DNA from 3 places in the Stutzerimonas balearica DSM 6083 genome. Region 2 is predicted to be linked to each of the others. Evidence: predicted binding sites of a transcription regulator. Region 2 holds the regulator's gene; each other region holds the start of a gene.
What was found. The regulator sigma-54, encoded in region 2, starts transcription at its own class of promoters, with help from an activator protein. The targets are predictions, from matches to a motif close to ANTGGCATNNANNTTGCTNT.
Positions count from the first base shown of each region.

Region 1: nirB (nitrite reductase large subunit NirB) is a predicted target of sigma-54. The motif match lies at 963-982, and genes of this name have one in related genera.
Region 3: glnK (P-II family nitrogen regulator) is a predicted target of sigma-54. The motif match lies at 3,091-3,110, and genes of this name have one in related genera.

Region 1 covers NZ_CP007511.1:2,156,409-2,161,551, forward strand. The annotation lists gene CL52_RS09800 (methyl-accepting chemotaxis protein) at 1-804, shown strand, start outside; gene nirB (nitrite reductase large subunit NirB) at 1,257-3,755, shown strand; gene nirD (nitrite reductase small subunit NirD) at 3,757-4,143, shown strand; gene CL52_RS09815 (formate/nitrite transporter family protein) at 4,205-5,017, shown strand; gene CL52_RS09820 (bifunctional protein-serine/threonine kinase/phosphatase) at 5,073-5,143, shown strand, end outside.
Region 2 covers NZ_CP007511.1:3,443,400-3,448,542, reverse strand. The annotation lists gene pmbA (metalloprotease PmbA) at 1-487, shown strand, start outside; gene CL52_RS15965 (HPr family phosphocarrier protein) at 530-802, opposite strand; gene rapZ (RNase adapter RapZ) at 817-1,671, opposite strand; gene ptsN (PTS IIA-like nitrogen regulatory protein PtsN) at 1,810-2,274, opposite strand; gene hpf (ribosome hibernation-promoting factor, HPF/YfiA family) at 2,280-2,588, opposite strand; gene CL52_RS15945 (RNA polymerase factor sigma-54) at 2,668-4,173, opposite strand; gene lptB (LPS export ABC transporter ATP-binding protein) at 4,322-5,047, opposite strand; gene lptA (lipopolysaccharide transport periplasmic protein LptA) at 5,047-5,143, opposite strand, start outside.
Region 3 covers NZ_CP007511.1:505,248-510,390, reverse strand. The annotation lists gene CL52_RS02290 (ammonium transporter) at 1-1,111, opposite strand, end outside; gene CL52_RS02285 (ammonium transporter) at 1,223-2,539, opposite strand; gene glnK (P-II family nitrogen regulator) at 2,577-2,915, opposite strand; gene CL52_RS02275 (accessory factor UbiK family protein) at 3,306-3,569, shown strand; gene CL52_RS02270 (YifB family Mg chelatase-like AAA ATPase) at 3,601-5,097, shown strand.

The DNA.
Region 1 (5,143 bases), 1.3 Mb from region 2:
TCTGCCGGACAGTTGCGCGAGGCCACCGCCACCCTGCGCAGCGGCGCGACCGGCCAGCTGGCCGAGGCCGCGCAGATGACCGAGGCCATGCAGCAGATGAGCCTGGCCATCGATGACGTTGCCGAGCATGCCGATCACGCCGCTAAGGCGGCCGCGGATGCCACCCGCCGCGCCACTGAAAGCCGTGCGTCGGTGGGCGCGGCGCTGAGCGAGATCGGCCGGCTCGCCGAGCACATCGAAGGGACCGATCAGCGGGTGCAAAGCCTGGTCGCCGAAGTTGCGGAGATCGGCCGCGTGCTCGACGTCATCAGTGCCATCGCTGCGCAAACCAACCTGCTGGCGCTCAACGCCGCTATCGAAGCGGCGCGCGCCGGCGACCAGGGCCGAGGCTTCGCGGTGGTGGCCGACGAGGTGCGCAGCCTCGCACGTCGGACTGCCGAGTCGACCGACGAAATCCAGGGCGTCATCGGCCGCCTGCAACTGCAGAGCCAGCAGGCCAGCCAGGCGATGCAGGAAAGCCGGCAGAGCGTGCAACGCTGCGTCGACGGCAGCCAGACCACGCGCGCGCTGCTGGAGGCCATCGGTGGCGAGATCGAGGCCATCTCGCGGATGAACGAGCTGATCGCTGCGGCCACGCATGAGCAGAGCGCAGTTTGTGCGGACGTCGCCAGCCATCTGCGCAACGTCCAGCATGTCGCCGAGCGCAACGCCGACGATGCCGGTCGGCTGGATGAACAGGCCGGCCAGCTGCACATCCTTTCCAGCCGCCTGGGGGCGATCGGCTCGCGGTTCCAACTGACCTGATCGCGCCCCCGAATGGGGAGTCGTACGGCCGTGGCGCACTCTCGTGGTTCATGCGCACTGGCCGGGTCGGCCCGGCCGGGGCTGTAGCGATAGCGCTCAGGTGACCCGGCAACGGCTCTGTGCCGCGCCTTTCCAGCCTTCGCCAGCGCTTTTCGGAATCTGGCACGCAACCTGCTTATCCCTAGGCACAGGCCGCTCCCGATGCGAGTGGCAGTCCCGGGTGGTCAGCGTCGACCACTGCGCCCCAAGGCGGCGGGACAGTGCGATCCGGGCAACGGGGCTCGGGCGAATCGACACAAGAAACCTACGAATACCAGGCAAAGGCGCCTGGGGCCGGCAGCGGCTCCAGGCGCCTTTTTGTTTTGCGGACCGAGCGGTCCGGCGGAGGAACGGCTGTGAATTCGATCGTCACCCCGATCAAGCGAGAAACCCTGATCATCGTCGGCAACGGCATGGTCGGCCACCACTGCGTCGAGCAACTGGTCGAGCGCGGCGCGCTGGGACGTTACCAGGTGCATGTCTACGGCGAGGAGCGCCAGCGCGCCTACGACCGCGTGCACCTGTCCGAATACTTCGGCGGCCGCGATGCCGAGTCGCTGGCCATGTGCGAGGCCGACTACTACACCAGCCACGGCGTGCAGGCGCACCTCGGCGTGCAGGTGCTGGAGATCGATCGCGAGCGCCGCGAAGTGCTTACCAGCGTCGGCCGCCAGCCTTACGACAAGCTGATTCTCGCCACCGGCTCCTATCCCTTCGTACCGCCTATTACCGGCGCCGAAGGCAATGCCCGGCTGGTCTACCGCACGCTTGAGGACCTTGATGCAATTCGTGCCGCCGCAGCCAGCGCCCGCCGCGGCGTGGTGGTCGGCGGCGGCCTGCTCGGCCTGGAAGCGGCCAATGCGCTCAAGTCCCTCGGCCTGGAAGCGCACGTGGTCGAGTTCGCCCCGCGGCTGATGCCGGTGCAGCTCGACGATGCCGGCGGCGCCGCGCTCAAGGCACGCATCGAGGCGCTGGGCGTGGGCGTGCACCTGTCGCGCGCCACCCAGGACATCATCGTCGGCGAGGAATACGCCTACCGCATGAACTTCCAGGACGGCGACTTCCTGGAAACCGACCTGATCGTCTTTTCCGCCGGCATCCGCCCGCAGGACGCGCTTGGTCGCGCCTGCGGGCTGGAAGTCGGGGCCCGCGGCGGCGTGGTGGTGGACAACGACTGCCGCACCTCGGACCCGGCGATCTTCGCCGTCGGTGAATGCGCCGCCTGGAACGGCAGCGTGTTCGGCCTGGTCGCGCCCGGCTACACCATGGCCCGCACCGTCGCCGCACAGCTGGCCGGCGAGGCGCACACGCCCTTCACCGGCGCCGACATGTCGACCAAGCTGAAGCTGCTCGGTGTCGACGTCGGCTCCATCGGCGATGCCCACGGCGCCACGCCCGGCAGCAAGAGCTACCGCTTCATCGACGAGGCCAGCGCCAGCTACCGCCGGCTGGTGGTCTCACCGGACGGCAAGACGGTGATCGGCGCCGTGCTGGTCGGCGACAACAGCTACTACGACACCCTGCTGCAATACGCGCAGAACGGCATCAAGCTGCCGGCCGAACCGTCGAGCCTGATCCTTCCGGCAGGCGAAGGCGCACCGGCGCTCGGTGCCGACGCCCTGCCGGACAGCGCCACCATCTGTTCGTGCCACAACGTCAGCAAGGGCGCGGTGTGCTGCCAGGTCGACGCCGGGGTCACCGACCTCGGCGAGCTGAAGGCCGCGACCAAGGCCGGTACCGGCTGCGGCGGCTGCTCGGCGCTGCTCAAGCAGGTGTTCGAGCATGAGCTGGCGGCGCGGGGCGTCGAGGTCGACAAGAGCCTGTGCGAGCACTTCGCCTACACCCGCCAGGAGCTGTACGGGATCGTCCGCGTCGAGGGCATCCGGCGTTTCGAGGAACTGCTGGCCAAGCACGGCCGCGGGCATGTCGGCTGCGACATCTGCAAGCCGGCGGTGGGCTCGATCCTCGCCTCCTGCTGGAACCAGCCGATCACCGATCCGGCGCTGATCCCGCTGCAGGACACCAACGACACCTTCATGGCGAACATGCAGAAGAACGGCACCTACTCGGTGGTGCCGCGCATTCCGGGCGGCGAGATCACGCCCGAGGGGCTGATCGCCATCGGCCAGGTCGCGAAGAAATACGACCTCTACACCAAGATCACCGGCGGTCAGCGGATCGACCTGTTCGGCGCCCAGCTGCACCAGCTGCCGGACATCTGGGGCGAGCTGATCGCCGCCGGTTTCGAGACCGGCCACGCCTACGGCAAGAGCCTGCGCACGGTGAAATCCTGCGTCGGCAGCACCTGGTGCCGCTATGGCGTGCAGGACAGCGTCGGCATGGCCCTGCTGCTGGAGAACCGCTACAAGGGCCTGCGCTCGCCGCACAAGATCAAGTTCGCCGTCTCCGGCTGCACCCGCGAATGCGCCGAGGCGCAGAGCAAGGACGTCGGCGTGATCGCCACCGACAAGGGCTGGAACCTCTACGTGGCCGGCAATGGCGGCATGCGCCCGCGGCATGCCGAGCTGTTCGCCACCGACCTCGATGACGCCACGCTGATCCGCTACATCGACCGCTTCCTGATGTTCTACGTGCGCACCGCCGACAAGCTGCAGCGCACCTCGGTCTGGCGCGAGTCGCTCGAGGGCGGGCTGGACTACCTCAAGGCCGTGATCATCGACGACAGCCTGGGCCTCGCCGCCGAGCTGGAAAGCCAGATGCAGCACGTCGTCGACACCTACGAATGCGAGTGGGCCAACGCCATCAGCGACCCGGAAAAGCTCAAGCGCTTCCGCACCTTCGTCAACGATGCGCGCCCAGACCCGGACATCCACTTCGTCAAGGAGCGTGGCCAGCGCCGCCCGGCCCGCGCCGCCGAACTTCACCTGATTCCCGTCGCCGAGGAGGTTTGACATGACCCCGACCAATGCAGCCCGTTCCCAGACCGCACGTTCCGCCGCTCCTGCGCAGTGGCAAAACCTGTGCGCCCGCCAGGACCTGGTCGCCAACTCCGGCGTGGTCGCCTGGGTCGACGGCCAGCAGGTGGCGCTGTTCCACCTGCCCGACAGCGAGGCCGGCGAGCAGCTCTTCGCCATCGCCAACAAGGACCCCAAGTCCGGCGCCAACGTCATCGGCCGCGGCCTGCTCGGGCAGATCCGTGGTGAGCTGGTGATCGCCTCGCCGCTCTACAAGCAGCACTTCCGCCTGGCCGATGGCCGCTGCCTGGAATACCCCGAGCAGCAGCTCAAGGTCTGGCCGGTGCGGCTGGCCGGCGACACCGTGCAGATCGCCGTGAACTGACCGCCGCACCCGAACAAGAGACCGCCAGCCAAGCCATCACCGCCCACACAGAGAGAGCGCCATGTCCTACATCATCCCCTCCGAGTTCGCCACCAAGATGGTGGACGCCGGTGAATCGAAAGTCTTCATGTCCACCCGCGACACCCTGATCCGCGGCTTCATGGCCGGCGCCATCCTGGCCCTCGCCGCGGTGTTCGCCGTGACCATCACCGTGCAGACCGGCCAGCCGCTGGTCGGCGCGATGCTCTTCCCGGTGGGCTTCGTCATGCTCTATCTGATGGGCTTCGACCTGCTCACCGGCGTGTTCATGCTGACCCCGCTGGCCCTGCTCGACCGCCGCCCGGGCGTCACGGTGCAGGGCATCCTGCGCAACTGGGGGCTGGTGTTCGTCGGCAACTTCGCCGGCGCGCTTACCGTGGCCTTCATGATGGCGTTCGTCTTCACCATGGGCTTTTCCACCGAGCCGGGGCCGATCGGCGAGAAGATCTCGCACATCGGCGAGGCGCGCACCCTGGGCTATGCCGAGTACGGGCTGGCCGGCTGGCTGACCATTTTCCTGCGTGGGATGCTGTGCAACTGGATGGTCTCGATGGGCGTGGTCGGCGCGATGATCTCCACCAACGTCAGCGGCAAGGTCATCGCCATGTGGATGCCGATCATGCTGTTCTTCTACATGGGCTTCGAGCACTCGGTGGTGAACATGTTCCTGTTCCCCTCGGCGATGATCATGGGCGGCGACTTCTCGGTCATGGACTACATGATCTGGAACGAGATCCCCACGGCGCTCGGTAACCTCGTCGGCGGCCTGGCCTTCACCGGGCTGACCCTCTACGCCACCCACGTGCGCACCGCCGCCAAGCGCTCGTTCGGTTGAGCATCCAACAGACGGCCCGGCAGGCGTCGCGCTGCCGGGCCGTCTGGCGAACGCCATGAACCCACGACTCTCCATCAGCCTCGGCCAGCATTCGGACCGGGGTCGCAAGCCAACCAACCAGGATTT
Region 2 (5,143 bases):
GACGCTGGATGAGCGGCCGCACCTGCTGCGAGCGCTCGGCAGCGCAGCCTACGATGGTGACGGCCTGGCGACCTATGCCAAGCCCTTCGTCGAGCAGGGCAGACTGCTGTCCTATGTGCTGGGCACCTATTCCGGCCGCAAGCTGGGTATGCCGAGCACCGCCAATGCGGGGGGCGTGCATAACCTGTTCGTCAGTCACGGCGAAGCGGATCAGGCGGCGCTGATTCGCCAGATGGGCCGTGGTCTGCTGGTCACCGAGCTGATGGGGCAGGGGCTCAATCTGGTGACCGGTGACTACTCGCGCGGCGCCGGCGGCTATTGGGTCGAGAACGGTGAAATCCAGTTTCCGGTGCAGGAGGTAACGATCGCCGGCAATCTGCGCGACATGTTCCGTCAGATCGCCGCGGTCGGCTGCGACGTGGAGACGCGCAGCAATGTTCGCAGCGGTTCGGTACTGATCGAGCGGATGACGGTTGCCGGCAGTTGATCGCCGGTCAGTAGCGGTCCGCGCTGTTATGCCGCGCGGCGGCTACTCGCCTTCTTCGAAGTAATCCTCGATGAGTGCGACCAGCGCGCTCATCGCATCCTGGTCCTGCTCGCCCTCGGTACTCAAATGTACGGTGGTGCCCTTGCCGGCGGCCAGCATCATGACCGCCATGATGTTCTTGCCGTCCACCAGGCTGGCGGCGTCACGACCGATGCGCACGTTGCAGGGGAAGCGTGTCGCCACGCCGACGAACTTGGCCGCGGCACGCGCGTGCAGGCCGAGCTTGTTGATGATGGTGATTTCGCGCGTGGGCATCGGTCTGGCTGGTCCTAGAGGTCGCGATGGCGAACCTGAAGATTCTTGAGAGGCTCCCGTAGCGCCTGTCCGAGACGCTCGGCCAGATAGACCGAGCGGTGGTGGCCGCCGGTGCAGCCGATCGCCACGGTGACGTAGGCCCGGTTGCTGGCGGCGAAGCGTGGCAGCCATTTGCTCAGGTAGGCGTGGATGTCCTGGAACATTTCCTCGACATCGGGCTGGACGGCCAGGTAGTCGATCACCGGCTGGTCGAGGCCGGAAAAGTCGCGCAGCTCCGCCTTCCAGTACGGGTTGGGCAGGCAGCGAACGTCGAACACCAGGTCGGCGTCGACCGGCATTCCGCGCTTGAACCCGAACGACTCGATCAGAAATGCGGTACCGGGCTCCGGCTTGTTCAGCAGTCGCAGCTTGAGTGCATCGCGCAGCTGATAGAGGTTCAGGTGCGTGGTGTCGACCTTCAGGTCGGCATGGTCGGCGATCGCCGTCAGCAACAGCTCTTCATCGCGAATGGCTTCGGCCAAAGAGCGGGTTTCGTTCGTCAGCGGGTGACGGCGGCGGGTTTCGGAAAAGCGCTTGAGCAGGGTTTCGTCGTCGGCGTCCAGATACAGGACGTCGCATTGAATGTGCCTGCCCCGGACTTCCTGCAGCAACTCCGGGAAGCGTCTGAGCTGGCTCGGCAGGTTTCGCGCATCGATCGAGACGGCGACCTGCGGTTGCAGCAGTTCGGTGTGTAGCAGGGCGCGCTCGGCGAGTTCCGGTAGAAGTCCCGCCGGCAGGTTGTCGATGCAATAGAAGCCGTTGTCCTCGAGTACATCCAGTGCCGTGCTTTTCCCCGACCCCGAGCGGCCGCTGACGATGATCAGGCGCATCACGACAGCCTCTGGCCCACGCTCCGGCGTTCGGAGCGTTGGAGGCTCCGTCGACGTGGCGTCATGGTTGGATGGCTCGCAGTCACCAAACTTCTCTCCTCATGCCGCACTCAATGCGAATGCGGCCGCGAGCGGGCATCAGGCCCCGCTCTGAACGTCGACGACCACCTGATAGAGGCTTTCGCTGGTCTGCGCTTGGCGCAGGCGCGCGCGGACGTCCTCCCGGTCCAGCATGCTGGCGATCTGGCGCAGCAGCTCGAGATGCTCGTCGGTCGCAGCCTCGGGCACAAGCAGAACGAACAGGAGATCGACCGGCTCGCCGTCGATCGCGTCGAAGTCTACCGGTGCATCGAGGCGCAATACCGCACTGACCGGCGAGGTGCAGCCGGCCATGCGACAGTGAGGAATGGCAATGCCGTTGCCGAAGCCCGTGGATCCGAGCTTTTCGCGAGCCACCAGGCTTTCGAAGATGGTCTGCGAATCCAGGTCCGGAATATCCTGGGCGACCACCTTGGCGATCTGTTCGAGTACGCGTTTCTTGCTGCCGCCCGGGACGTTCACCAGCGAACGTCCGGGGGTCAGGATGCTTTCGAGTCGGATCATGTCGATTAGCGGGCAACGACGCCCTGGGAGTGGTCGAGCTGCTTTTCCTTGTGCTTGATCAGCTGACGATCAAGCTTGTCGACCAGCAGGTCGATGGCGGCATACATGTCTTCGTGTTCGGCATTGGCCACAACCTCGCGCCCGGCGATATGCAGCGTGCCTTCGGCTTTCTGCTTGAGCTTTTCAACCTGCAGGAACACCTGAACGCTGATGATGCGGTCGAAGTGGCGCGAAAGCCGCTCGAACTTCTCCTCGACATAGCTGCGCAGGGCATCAGTCACTTCCAGATGAAGACCGCTGATGTTGATTTGCATACTGCTTCTCCTTGTTGCTTTCCGCAGAAGAGGCAGACCTCGGTCTGCCATCCAAACCTTCCGAACCAGCCGTGTTCGTCTACAGTCGCTTTCGCTCACTTGACGGCGCGATGCCCAGTGATTCGCGATATTTCGCCACGGTACGACGCGCTACCTGAATGCCTTGTGCCTCCAGTAAACCAGCGATCTTGCTGTCGCTCAATGGCTTTTTCGGGTTTTCCGCGGCAACCAGTTTCTTGATGATCGCGCGGATCGCCGTCGACGAGCATTCGCCGCCTTCGGTTGTGCTTACGTGGCTGGAGAAAAAGTACTTGAGCTCGTAGATGCCGCGCGGCGTATGCATGTATTTCTGTGTCGTGACGCGCGAAATGGTCGACTCGTGCATGCCGACGGCTTCGGCGATGTCATGCAGGACCAGGGGCTTCATTGCCTCTTCGCCGTGCTCGAGAAAACCGCGCTGATGCTCGACGATCTGGGTCGCCACTTTCATCAGGGTCTCGTTGCGGCTCAGCAGGCTCTTGATGAACCAGCGCGCCTCCTGCAGCTGATTTCGCATGAACGTGTTGTCGGCGCTCGTATCGGCTCGCTTGACGAAGCCGGCGTACTGCGGATTGACGCGCAGGCGCGGCATGGCTTCCTGATTGAGCTCGACCAGCCAGCGGCCGTTGTGCTTGCGCACGATGACATCCGGGACGACATACTCCGGTTCGCTGGCTTCGATCTGCGAGCCGGGCCTGGGGTTGAGAGATTGCACGAGTTCGATGACCTGGCGCAGCTCGTCTTCCTTGAGCTTCATGCGACGCATTAGAGCGCTGTAGTCGCGGTTGCCGAGCACGTCGAGGTAGTCGCTGACCAGGCGTTGCGCTTCGGCAAGCCAGGCGGTGTTCGACGGCAGCTGGCGCAACTGCAGCAGCAGGCATTCGCGCAGATCGCGGGCCCCGATACCGGCAGGCTCGAACTGCTGTACGCGGTGCAGAACGACCTCGATCTCGTCCATCTCCACATCGAGTTCGGGGTCGATCGACGCGAGAATGTCTTCCAGGCTCTCTTCCAGATAACCCTGGTCGTTGATGCCGTCGATGATCGAGGTGGCGATCAGGCGATCGGTATCGCTCATCGGCGTGAGATTGAGCTGCCAGAGCAGGTGGGCCTGAAGGCTGAGGCCCGTCGGGGTGCGCGTGGTGAAATCCCACTCGTCATCGTCGCTGGCCGGCAGGCTGCTGGCGCTGGTCTGGTAGATATCTTCCCAGGCGGTATCGACAGGCAGCTCGCTGGGAATTCGCTCGCTCCATTCGTTATCGTCCAGGCTCTCGGCCGAGTGGCTGGTCTCTTCGTAGCGGCTGTCGAGAGCAGGCTGGTCGTTGTCTCCGGTGCTGCTCCCCGCTTCGCTGGCTTCGGCCATCGGGTCGGCGCCGTCGTAGTCGTCGCCGTCCTCCTCGCGCTCGAGCATCGGGTTAGAATCCAGGGCCTCCTGGATTTCCTGTTGCAGATCCAGCGTTGAAAGCTGGAGCAATCGAATGGCTTGTTGCAGCTGAGGCGTCATGGTCAGCTGCTGGCCCATCTTCAGGACTAGCGATGGTTTCATGGCAGAGGACTTCGAACCTTTGATGCCGGCGCTGGTGCGCCTGTTCCTAATCGCTGGCGCGCGTTGCGCCGCCGGGAAAGCAAATTATATGCCTACCTGCGAAGCCCTTGCCTAGGCCTGGTTGCCGTTTAAACCGTTAAAAAGGAGCTCACAGGCGGAATTCGTGGCCCAGATAGACTTCCTTGACCAACTGGTTGGCCAGAATCGTCTCGGCATCGCCTTCGGCGATCAGTCGGCCATCGTTGACGATGTAGGCCGTCTCGCAGATATCCAGGGTCTCGCGCACATTGTGATCGGTTATCAGCACGCCGATGCCCTTGGCCTTGAGATGGTGGATGATCTGCTTGATGTCGCCGACCGAAATCGGGTCCACGCCGGCAAAGGGTTCGTCAAGCAGGATGAACTTCGGCGACGTTGCCAGCGCGCGAGCGATTTCGACGCGTCGGCGTTCGCCGCCGGACAGGCTCATGCCGAGGCTGTCGCAGATGTGGCTGATATGAAATTCCTGCAGCAGCGCTTCGAGCGCCTGCTGGCGGCCGGCGCGGTCGAGATCCTTGCGCGTTTCGAGGATGGCCATGATGTTGTCGGCCACCGAAAGCTTGCGAAAGATCGATGCTTCCTGGGGCAGGTAGCCGATGCCGGCACGCGCCCGGCCGTGCATTGGCAGGTGGGTGACGTCCTGCTGATCGATCAGCACGCGTCCCTGGTCGGCGCCGACCAGGCCGACGATCATGTAGAAGCAGGTGGTCTTGCCTGCGCCGTTGGGGCCAAGGAGGCCCACGATCTGGCCGCTCTCGATGGACAGGCTGACGTCACGGACGACCTGGCGGCTCTTGTAGCTCTTGGCCAGATGCTGCGCTTTGAGTACGGCCATTACTGCGCCTGCTCTGCTGGCTGATCCTTCTTGCGCGGCTGGATGACCATGTCGACACGCGGACGCGGCGTGGTCACTTCGGCATTGCTCGCGCGG
Region 3 (5,143 bases), 1.4 Mb from region 2:
AGGCAAAGATCGAGGCCACGCCCAGCAGCTGCGCGGCGAAGCTGCCGTCGGCATTGGTCAGCGGCACTGCCAGCAGGCCCCAGATGCCGGCCACGCCGTGCACCGAGATGGCGCCGACCGGATCGTCGATGCGCAGCTTGTCCAGGGTGAGAATGCTGAACACCACCAGCACGCCACCCACGGCGCCGATCATGGTCGCCTGCAAAGCGCTGGGCGTCAGCGGCTCTGCGGTGATCGCCACCAGACCGGCCAGCGCACCGTTGAGGACCATGGTCAGATCGGACTTGCCGAACAGCAGCCGCGCGGTGATCAGCGCTGCGATCAGGCCACCGGCTGCGGCCATGTTGGTGTTGGTGAACACCTGAGCCACCGCATTGGCATCCTCGATGGTGCTCATCTTCAGCTGCGAGCCGCCGTTGAAGCCGAACCAGCCCATCCAGAGAATGAAGGCACCGAGGGTCGCCAGCGGCAGGTTGGCACCGGGGATGGCATTGATCTGGCCATTGGGGCCGTACTTGCCCTTGCGCGGGCCAAGCAGCAGAACCCCGGTCAGCGCCGCGGTGGCGCCGGCCATGTGCACCAGGCCCGAGCCGGCGAAGTCGAGGAAGCCGGCCGCATCGAGGAAGCCACCGCCCCACTTCCAGAAGCCCTGGATCGGGTAGATGAAGCCGGTCATCACCACTGCGAAGGCGATGAAGGCCCACAGCTTCATGCGCTCGGCAACCGCACCGGAAACAACCGACATGCAGGTCGCGGCGAACACCACCTGGAAGAAGAAGTCCGCCCGAGCCGAATAGTAGGGTGCGTCCTCGCCACCGGCGGCAACCAGGTCGACCGCATGCTCGTCGCCGATCAGCAGCCCCAGGCTCGGCAGGATGCCGCCCTCGGGGCTGGAATACATGATGTAGTAGCCGATCAGCAGGTACATGATCGAGGCCACCGCGTAGAGCACGATGTTCTTGGTCAGTATCTCGGCGGTGTTCTTCGCTCGCACCAGGCCGGATTCCAGCATGGCGAAGCCGGCCGCCATCCACATGACCAGCGCGCCGCAGATGACGAAGTAGAAGGTATCGAGTCCGTACTGGACGGGTATCAGTGCCGTGCTATCCATGTTCACCTCTCAGTCGCGTGTGTCCGATGTCTTGCTGTCGGCTCGCCATTCTTGCGGCAAGCCGACCCCGTGCCCCGGAGTTCGCTCCGGGGCCGGCTGTTTGGCTCGGGGTTACAGGTTGTAGCCGCGCTCGTTGTGCAGGCTGAGATCCAGGCCGACCGACTCCTGCTCTTCGTTGACGCGCAGGCCCATGACCACGTCGATGACCTTGAGGATCACGAAGGTGACGATGGCGGTGTAGACCACGGTGAAGAGCACGCCCTTGAACTGGATCCACAACTGCAGGCCGATGTTCTCGACCTCGCCGAAGCCACCGAGCGCCGGCGCGGCGAAGGCCCCGGTCAGGATCGCGCCGACGATGCCACCCACGCCATGCACGCCGAAGGCGTCCAGCGAGTCGTCGTAGCCGAGCTTGCGCTTGAGGCTGGTGGCACAGAAGAAGCAGATCACCCCGGATGCCAGGCCGATCACCAGCGCGCCCATCGGGCCGGCAGTACCGGCAGCCGGCGTGATCGCCACCAGACCGGCAACCACGCCGGAAGCGATGCCCAGTGCGCTGGGTTTGCCGTGCGTCATCCACTCGGCGAACATCCAGGCCAGCGCGGCGGCGGCAGTGGCGATCTGGGTCACCAGCATGGCCATCCCGGCAGTGCCGTTGGCGGCGACTGCGGAACCGGCGTTGAAGCCGAACCAGCCGATCCACAGCATGGCGGCGCCGGTCAGCGTGTAGCCCAGGTTGTGCGGTGCCATCGGCGTGGTCGGGTAACCCTTGCGCTTGCCCAGCACCAGGCAGGCCACCAGGCCGGCGATGCCCGCATTGATGTGCACCACGGTGCCGCCGGCGAAGTCCAGCACGCCCCAGTCCCACATCAGGCCGCCGTCACCGGCCCAGACCATGTGCGCGATCGGCGCATAGACGAGGGTGAACCATACGGTCATGAACACCAGCATCGCGGAGAATTTCATGCGTTCGGCGAAGGCGCCGACGATGAGTGCCGGGGTGATGATGGCGAAGGTCATCTGGAAGGTGATGAACACGCTTTCCGGGAAGGCGCCGACCAGGCTGTCGACGGTCAGGCCGCTGAGAAAGGCGCGCTCCAGCCCACCGACAAAGGAGCTGAAGTTGGTCACGCCCGCTTCCATGCCGGTGGTGTCGAAGGCCAGGCTGTAGCCGTAGACCATCCAGAGGATGCTCATCAGGCCGGTGATGGCGAAGCACTGCATCATCACCGACAGCACGTTCTTCGAACGGACCATGCCGCTATAGAACAACGCCAGGCCGGGAATGGTCATGAACAGCACCAGCGCGGTGGCGGTGAGCATCCAGGCCGTGTCGCCTGAATCGAGCGTCGCCTCCTGCGCCAGGGCCAGGCTCGGGCTTAACAGAGACAAAAGGGCGCCTAGCCCTGCGAATTTACGCAGAGTCATGGTGTTTTACTCCTGGGGCGGGGGGTTCGGAGGGCGCTTAGATCGCGTCGGTATCGGTTTCGCCGGTACGGATGCGGATCGCCTGCTCCAGGTTGACGACGAAGATCTTGCCGTCGCCGATCTTGCCGGTGTTGGCAGCCTTGGTGATGGCCTCGATGACGCGATCGAGCTGATCGTCAGCGATGGCAACGTCGATCTTCACCTTTGGCAGGAAGTCGACCACGTACTCGGCGCCGCGGTAGAGCTCGGTATGCCCCTTCTGACGGCCGAAGCCCTTGACCTCGGTTACGGTGATGCCCTGAACGCCGATTTCCGACAGTGATTCGCGCACGTCGTCCAGCTTGAACGGCTTGATGATGGCAGTGACTAGTTTCATGAAACTTCTCCCGTTTAGGTGGACTTGCCCCAGAAGTACGAACCCGGGTTCAAGTCTAAGCGCAGTGTCTGGCTGTTGTAACGCTTCGGCTGGCGCCGCGGCGCATCCCGACATCACCCACCAGCTCAATGACCTTTGCGGCGGCGTGCACCTGCAACGCTCCGGCAGTTGGAGCAAAGCAGAATCGGTGCCACTTTTGCCCAGCCCCCGTCGTAAAAGCGCTGCAGCCATTTCGAGGTGAGCCGCAGGGCAAAATGTCATCAGCCCACGCACCAACTCAGTGCATCGCCAGCGCAGCGGTTGCCCGGATTCTGTGCAGCGACCGGCGGGCGGCAGGTGCAAGGGCGCGTGCTACACTGCCGGGCCGGTTCACCAACAGGTACGTCCCTCATGTTGCCGCCCAAAGCCTTTCTCGATGCCATCGGTTCCCAGGCCTCGCGCCTGTTCAATGGCGAAAACCCGCTGCCACGCGCCGAGTTCGAGGCTCAGCTCAAGGGCATCCTGCAAGGCGCGCTGAGCAAGCTGGATGTCGTCAGCCGCGAGGAGTTCGACAGCCAGATGGTAGTACTCGCGCGCACTCGTGCCCGCCTCGAAGCCCTGGAGGCGAAGGTCGCCGCATTGGAAGAAAAACTCGCGCCGCCACCGGCCGAATGAGCCGGGCGCGACACGATCAAGGAGTGATCGAATGTCCCTCGCCCTCGTCCACAGCCGTGCCCAGATAGGCGTCGAAGCGCCGGCGGTCACGGTCGAAGCCCATCTGGCCAACGGCCTGCCATCACTGGCGCTGGTCGGACTGCCGGAGACGGCTGTCAAGGAAAGCAAGGACCGCGTGCGCAGCGCGATCCTCACCTCGGGATTCGATTTTCCCGCCCGCCGCATCACACTGAACCTGGCTCCGGCCGACCTGCCGAAGGATGGCGGCCGTTTCGACCTGGCCATTGCGCTCGGCATCCTCGCCGCCAGCGGCCAGCTGCCGGGCGAACCGCTGGCGCAACTGGAATGCCTTGGCGAGCTCGCCCTGTCCGGCGCCTTGCGCCCGGTCCAGGGCGTACTGCCCGCAGCGCTCGCCGCACGCGCCGCCGGCCGAGCCCTGCTGGTGCCGCGAGCCAACGCCGAGGAGGCCAGCCTGGCCTCAGGCCTGACCGTCTACGCCGCCGATCATCTACTGGAGGTGGCTGCGCATTTCTCCGGCCAGACACCGCTGGCGCCCTACCAGGCCGAAGGCCTCCTGCGCCAGGAGCTGCCCTACCCCGACCTGGCTGACGTGCAAGGCCAGCTGGCGGCCAAGCGCGGCCTGCTGATTGCCGCCGCCGGTGCCCACAACCTGCTGTTCTCCGGCCCGCCCGGAACCGGCAAGACGCTGCTGGCCAGCCGTCTGCCGGGCCTCCTGCCGCCGCTCGGCGAGCAGGAGGCGCTGGAGGTGGCCGCCATTCGATCGGTGGCCGGCCATGGTCCGCTCGAACACTGGCCACAACGACCGTTCCGACAGCCGCATCACAGCGCCTCGGGACCGGCGCTGGTCGGCGGTGGCAGCCGTCCGCAGCCCGGGGAAATCACCCTGGCGCACCAGGGTGTGCTGTTTCTCGACGAGCTCCCCGAGTTCGACCGCAAGGTGCTCGAGGTCCTGCGCGAACCGCTGGAGTCCGGGCACATCGTCATCGCCCGGGCTCGCGACAAGGTGCGCTTTCCCGCGCGCTTCCAGCTGGTCGCCGCCATGAATCCCTGCCCCTGCGGCTATCTCGGCGACCCCAGCGGCCGCTGCCGCTGCACGCCGGACCAGATCCAGCGCTATCGCGGCAAACTCTCCGGCCCGCTGCTCGACCGCATCGACCTGCACCTGACGGTCGCGCGCGAAGCCACCTCGCTGAACGCGCCGCGCCTCGAGGGTCAGAGCAGCGCCACGGTGGCCGGCCAGGTCGCCGCGGCACGTGCCGTCCAGCAGGCGCGTCAGGGTTGTGCCAATGCCTTTCTCGATCTCGCCGGCCTGCGCCAGCACTGCCGGCTGAGCGCCGAGGACCAGCAGTGGCTGGAGAAGGCCTGCGAGCGGCTGGCGCTCTCGCTGCGCGCGGCGCATCGCCTGCTCAAGGTGGCTCGTACCCTGGCCGACCTCGAACAGGCGCCGGGCATCACCCGCGCGCACCTCGCCGAAGCCCTGCAGTACCGCCCCGCGGCGACCGGCTGAGTCGCCGGCCGCTCCACGACAGGCGCAGCATCCGGGCCGAGTCTAT